Linked DNA regions of Antarctobacter heliothermus. The protein of the gene in region 2 binds, or shares a complex with, the protein of the main gene of each other region. Links are inferred from orthologs where the notes say so. Each region holds a gene or a part of one and is shown on either strand. Other genes may lie near its edges.

What was found. Proteins that work in one complex are often made in the same cells at the same time.
Region 1: the proteins of secA (region 2) and secY are in contact, whole or in part, in a crystal structure (PDB 3DIN), measured with the Thermotoga maritima proteins. The link is inferred for Antarctobacter heliothermus from one-to-one orthologs. Residues at the interface, in WP_004082002.1 of Thermotoga maritima: Glu261, Ala262, Arg263, Lys300, Ala301, Arg302, Thr303, Ile304, Ile305, Leu323, Tyr324, Asp325, Pro326, Val329, Ser330, Tyr333, Ile336, Lys340, Phe345, Val349, Glu363, Phe364, Tyr374, Ser375, Gly376, Gly377, Glu393, Ile395, Thr482, Ser483; in WP_004081795.1 of Thermotoga maritima: Glu108, Gly109, Glu110, Glu111, Ala236, Glu237, Arg238, Arg239, Ile240, Thr241, Ile242, Gln243, Tyr244, Ala245, Arg246, Arg247, Val248, Thr249, Gly250, Arg251, Arg252, Val253, Tyr254, Gly256, Ala257, Ser258, Thr259, Tyr260, Leu261, Pro262.

The regions. Positions count from the first base shown.
Region 1 is NZ_CP022540.1:653,026-656,059, forward strand. What follows is about bases 1-2,962. They hold secY (preprotein translocase subunit SecY), read right to left. Parts: upstream 2,185-2,962; coding sequence 817-2,184; downstream 1-816. Other genes in these bases: ANTHELSMS3_RS03160 (adenylate kinase), read right to left, coding at 173-820; rplO (50S ribosomal protein L15), read right to left, coding at 2,321-2,791; ANTHELSMS3_RS03175 (hypothetical protein), read right to left, coding at 2,913-2,962. Also shown: more of ANTHELSMS3_RS03175, read right to left, coding at 2,963-3,034. UniProt on the Escherichia coli protein: The central subunit of the protein translocation channel SecYEG. Consists of two halves formed by TMs 1-5 and 6-10.
Region 2 is NZ_CP022540.1:798,788-802,126, reverse strand. What follows is about bases 69-3,335. They hold secA (preprotein translocase subunit SecA), read right to left. Parts: upstream 2,984-3,335; coding sequence 269-2,983; downstream 69-268. Other genes in these bases: ANTHELSMS3_RS03880 (peptidylprolyl isomerase), read left to right, coding at 3,158-3,335. In the rest of the region: more of ANTHELSMS3_RS03880, read left to right, coding at 3,336-3,339. UniProt on the Escherichia coli protein: Required for protein export, interacts with the SecYEG preprotein conducting channel.

The DNA of each region.
Region 1 (3,034 bases), 150 kb from region 2 along the record:
ATTACTCAGGTGATTGACCCGAACCATAATAGTTCGATTCGGGCATGGTCTCCCTTGCGGGATGGGGCTAACTATTGGCCGGAGCGCAGAAGGTCAACCCCCTGTCAAGCACATTTTGCGAACAGCGTTCCGAACCTCGCCAGACGACAAGCGCAGGCGAGGTCAGATCCGTTCAGCCGTCCAGCTGTGCGGCGATGGCGGACTGGATTTCCGCAATCTCGCCCATACCGTCGGTTTCGGTGTGCATGCCCTTGGCATAGTAGTAGCCAACCAGCGGAGACGTCTGCTTGTAATAGGCCATCAGACGGGTGCGCAGGCTGTCTTCGTTGTCGTCGGCGCGGCGCTTGAACTCGGCCTTTTCACCGCAAGAGGTGCAAACACCATCCGCCGGGATCGGTTTGGTGTTGTCGTTGTAGACCTCACCACAATTGGCGCAGGTTGAACGCGCCGTGATCCGCGCCACCAGCGCCTCATCGTCGACGCGCAGTTCGATTACCTTGTCCAGCGTCTGGCCCATTTCGGCCAACAATTCACCCAAGGCATCCGCCTGGGCCAACGTGCGCGGGAAGCCGTCAAAGATAAAACCGGGCGCCTTTACCGTTTGCAGCTTTTCACGGATCAGACCGATCACGATCTCATCGGTCACCAACTCACCGCGGGCCATCACGTCGGCGACGATCTTTCCCATTTCGGTGCCGCTGTCTTTGGCTTCGCGCAGCATGTCCCCGGTGGACAATTGCACCAAGCCGCGAGTCTCCTCAAGAATACGCGCTTGCGTGCCCTTCCCCGCTCCCGGCGGTCCCAATAGAATGATGTTCATCGACGCGCTGGCGCTCCCCGTTTCTTGCGGCTCTTACCCTTACCGCGCAATTGCGATTTCTGAATAAGACCTTCGTACTGATGTGCCAAGAGGTGGCTCTGGACTTGCTGGATGGTGTCCATGGTCACGCTCACCACGATCAGAACCGAGGTTCCGCCAAAGTAGAACGGGATCGCGTATTGAGTGCGCAGGATTTCCGGCAGCAAACACACCGCCGTCAAATAAGCCGAACCCAGAACAAGAACGCGGTTTACCACATATTCCATGTATTCCGCGGTCTTCTTGCCCGGACGGATACCGGGAACAAAGCCGTTCTGGTTCTTCAGGTTGTCTGCAACATCATCGGGCTTAAACGACACGTTGAACGTGTAGAAATAGGCGAAAAAGACGATCATGGCGCCGAAGAACAGCAGGTATAGCGGCTGTCCGGGGCCAAAGTAGGCAAGGATCGTCGACATGATCGGGCTGGTGTCGGACCCGCCCGAAAAGGTCGAGATCGTGACCGGCAGCAGCAGCAGAGATGAGGCAAAGATCGCAGGGATCACGCCCGCCGGGTTGACCTTGATCGGCAGGTGGCTGGACTGTGCCTCTGTCATCTTCATGCCGACCTGACGGCGCGGATACTGGATGGTTACCTTTCGCAAGGCCCTTTCCATGAAGACCACAAAGGTGATCACCCCCACCACCATCAGCATGACGCCGATGATCAGCGCCGGGCTGATCGCGCCGGACACACCAGACGAGAAGAACTGCGCCAGTGCTGCAGGAACCTCGGCGATGATGCCGACGAAGATGATCAAAGAGATACCGTTGCCGATGCCGCGCGCGGTGATCTGTTCACCCAGCCACATCAGGAACATCGTGCCGCCGACCAGCGTGATCATGCAGGATGCACGGAAGTACCAGCCCGGATCGGTCACAAGGTCGCCCGCCTCTAGGCTGACGGCCAGACCGTAGGACTGAATCACCGCCAGCGCCACTGTGCCGAACCGGGTGTACTGGTTGATCTTTTTGCGGCCCTGTTCGCCCTCTTTCTTGAGCTGCTCCAGCGCCGGCACCATGGCCGTCAGAAGCTGCACCATGATCGAGGCCGAAATGTAGGGCATAATGCCCAAGGCAAAGATCCCCATGCGTCCCAGCGCGCCGCCGGTGAACATTGACACCATGCCGGCCACGCCCTGCCCCGCCTGATCCACAAACTCGCGCAGCGCCGCACCATCGATCCCCGGCACCGGAATATAGGTGCCAAGGCGATAGACGATCAAAAGAGCGAGGGTGAAGAAGATGCGATTGCGCAGGTCGGTTGCTTTGCCAAGCGCCGCCCAGCTTGTGTTGGCGGCCATTTGCTCTGCTGCGGATACCATGCGGATCTCTCTTTTCGCTAAAACGCCGCCCGGACGGTCTTCCGTCGGGCGGCGTGCGTTGGAAAACTGAGCGACATGTAAGGGGCTGAGCCGTCACTCACAAGTCACGATTGCGCCGCAGGTGCGGCGCTATGCGTTATTCCGTGGCTGCCGCTGCGGCGACGGTCAGCGAACCGCCCTTGCCTGCAACTGCTTCAATCGCCGATTTGGACGCGCCGGTGACTGCGATGGTCAGGGCTCCGGTGATGTCGCCTTTGGCCAGAACGCGAATCCCGTCCAGCTTGCGGCGCACCAGACCGGACTCGACCAGCGTGTCTTCGGTGATGGTTGCGGCGTCCAGCTTGCCTGCGTCGACAAACTTCTGGATCAGGCCCAGGTTGACGACAGCATATGCCTTGCGGTTCGGCTTGTTAAAGCCACGCTTGGGCAGACGTTGGTACAGCGGCATCTGGCCGCCCTCGTAGCCATTGATGGCCACACCCGAACGCGATTTCTGACCCTTGATACCACGACCACCGGTTTTACCCTTGCCCGAACCGGCACCACGGCCGATGCGTTTCTTGGTCTTGGTTGCGCCGGGATTGTCCCGGAGTTCATTCAATTTCATGTCGCTTCTCCATTGCCGGATGTGACCCTCGAAGCGGAATGGGTCAACCACGGCTTATCTTGATACTGTGAATCGGGTCCATAGGACCACCGGGGGCGTATAGCGCCAGCACGCAACCGTTTCAAGTGTCGATACGCCCGTGCCGAAAGGCATTGTATCCGCCCTCGGCCAGCATGGTGCGGACACTGGGAAACGACAGCCCCAGTTCGGACAGCGCACCTGCTTCGGTGCGGTGCACCGACA
Region 2 (3,339 bases):
TGCGGCAGGCCAAGGCCATACTGCATCACATAGCCGGTCCCCAGCGCGCAGGCCAGTGTTGCGCCTCCTAGTATATAGCTGCCTAACCGGGCCATGACGGACTCCTGTTGCGTAAACCTTGTTCCGGAAACTGCATGGGAAACATGGCGTGCGTGGGGCGCATCAAGGGAGTCATTTGGGCCAATCCAGGGCGATGGCGTGCAAAACGCGACGCAGTCCAGTTGGCCTGCGTCGCGTTTCTCTGCGTGCCATGCACCGCGCGCTCAGGTCAGCTCAACCGACCGTGGCAGTGTTTGAACTTCTTGCCCGAACCGCAGGGACAGGCGTCATTGCGCCCAGGCGTGCCCCAGGTTTCGGGGTCATTTTCGTCGAACCCTTCGGCGGCCTGACCCTCTGGAGCAACCGTTTCACCCGCCGGTGCGGGGGTGGCGGCGGCCTGTTGGAGGCTGCGCTGCATCTCTTCCTGCTGACGGCGCATTTCCTCGACCATCGCCTGTTGTTCTTCCTCGGACATCGGGCGCACCCTGCTGAGCTGAACGGTCACCGTCTCGCGCAGGCTGTCGAGCATGTTCTCGAACAACTGGAAAGATTCGTTCTTGTATTCGTTCAGCGGATCACGCTGGGCATAACCTCGAAAGCCCACAACCGATCGCAAGTGTTCTAGAGTCAGCAAGTGGTCGCGCCATTTGGCGTCGATGGCCTGCAACAGCACCTGCTTTTCGATTTGGCGCATGGTCTTGGCGCCAAACGCCTCTGTCTTTTCGTCCATCGCCTTGTCGCTGGCTTCGGCAATGCGTTCGCGCAGCACGTCCTGATCGACGCCGTCCTCTTCGGCCCAGCCGATGATCGGCAGGTCAAGATCCAGCTGTTCCATCACAGCGGCATACAGCCCCGGCATGTCCCATTGGTCGGCGTAGGCCTTGGGCGGGGCGTAGGTGTCGACCAGATCGTCGATCACCTCGTGGCGCATGTCGGTGGTGATCTCGCTGACGTCGGCGGATTCCATGATCTCGCGGCGCTGGCTAAAGATCACCTTGCGCTGGTCGTTCATCACATCGTCGAATTTCAGCAACTGCTTGCGGATGTCAAAGTTGCGGCCTTCGACCTTGGCCTGCGCACGCTCCAGCGACTTGTTCACCCAAGGGTGCACAATCGCCTCGCCCTCTTTCATGCCAAGGCTGGACAGCACCTTTTCCAGTCGCTCGGATCCGAAGATGCGCATCAGGTCATCCTCAAGCGAGAGGAAGAAGGACGACCGCCCCGGGTCGCCCTGACGGCCGGACCGACCGCGCAGCTGGTTGTCGATGCGGCGGCTTTCGTGCCGTTCTGTGGCCAAAACAAACAGGCCACCCGCGTCTTTGACCGCCTGTTCGTCGCTCTTGTGCTGTTCTTCGATCTCGGACCGGATTTCATCGGGGTTGCGGTCGGGATTGGCGGTGATGGCCTCCATCACTTTGAATTCCACGTTGCCGCCCAGTTTGATGTCGGTGCCGCGTCCAGCCATGTTGGTTGCGATGGTCACAGCGCCGAGCTTGCCCGCGTCGGCGATGATCTGCGCCTCTTGTTCGTGCTGGCGCGCGTTCAGGACGTTGTGTTTCAGATTGGCCTGCGTGAGCATCGCGCTCAGCATTTCGGACTTTTCGATCGAGGTGGTGCCGACGAGAACCGGCTGGCCCTTTTCGTGTGACTTGTGGATCTCTGCCACGATGGCGGCGTATTTCTCGGTGCCGGTGCGGTAGACGGCGTCGTCGTCGTCAATCCGCGAAATCGGCACGTTTGTCGGCACTTCGACGACACCCAGACCGTAGATCTGGCCAAATTCCTCGGCCTCGGTGGCGGCTGTGCCGGTCATGCCCGACAGGCGGTCGTACAGGCGGAAATAGTTCTGGAACGTCACGCTGGCCAGCGTCACGTTCTCGGGCTGGATGTCGCAGCCTTCTTTGGCCTCGATCGCCTGATGCAGACCGTCTGACAAGCGGCGGCCGGACATCATTCGCCCGGTAAATTCGTCGATCAGCACAACCTCGCTGTCGCGGACGATATAATCCTTGTCCCGCGTGAACAGCTTGTGCGCCCGGATCGCCTGATTGACGTGGTGGACGATGGTCGTGCTTTCGGGATCGTAGAGGCTTTGCCCCTCTTCCAGCAGACCGCGGCCCTGAAGTTGCTCTTCCAGAAACTCGTTGCCCTCATCGGTGAAGGTGACGTTCCGGGTCTTTTCGTCGACGGTGTAATGCTCGTCGGTCAGGTCCGGGATCAGCTTGTCGACGGCGACATACAGTTCCGACCGGTCCTGTGATGGGCCAGAGATGATCAGCGGCGTCCGCGCTTCGTCAATCAGGATCGAATCGACCTCATCGACGACGGCAAAGAAATGGTCGCGCTGAAAAATCTGGTTCAGCTCGGATTTCATGTTGTCGCGCAGATAGTCGAAACCCAGCTCATTGTTGGTGGCATAGGTGATGTCGCAGGCATAGGCCTGCTGCTTTTCGTCGTCGGGCTGGCGGGGATAGATCACGCCGGTCGTCAGGCCAAGCGCGCCGTAGACGTTGCTCATCCATTCGGCGTCCCGTTTGGCAAGGTAGTCGTTTACGGTGACGATATGGACGCCCTTGCCGGTGAGCGCGTTGAGATAGGCCGGAAAGGTCGCGACAAGGGTCTTGCCCTCACCCGTCTTCATCTCGGCGATATTGCCCTGATGCAGAAAGATCCCGCCCATAAGCTGCACATCAAAGGCGCGCAGGCCCAAGGCGCGTCTGGCGCCCTCGCGGCAGTTGGCAAAGGCCTCTGGCAACAGGTTGTCCAGGCTTTCGCCCTTTTCGATCCGCTCGCGGAACTCTTGGGTTTTGGCGATCAGACCGGCGTCGTCCAGGGCTGCGAACTCCGGCTCCAGCGCGTTGATCTTTTCCACCAGCGGGCGGACCGCTTTGATCTTCCGGTCATTCGGAGAGCCGAATACCTTACGCGCTATTTTTCCGAGCATGGTCTGATGTACCTGTTTCCCGCGTCAAGTGCGGCATCTGCTTGCCCGCCTCGCACATGAGCCATATGACGGAACGAAAAGACCGGCCTCGCAGAGCCTTTCGGGCATGTAAGGGGACGGCCGAACAGTGTCAACGCCGCCCAGGGACGCGGCACCGATCAAGAGGAACTACCGATGTCGAAAACCCTCATGAAACTCTCCGCCGCAGCGCTTGCGCTGTGCGTCGCATTTCCGGTGCAGGCCCAGGATACGCCCGCCGAAATTACCGTCGACACCGTGGTCGCCACGGTCAACGGTACGGACATCACCTTTGGCCATATGCTGATGGCCCGCGCCTCCTTGCCGGAAAGGTTTCA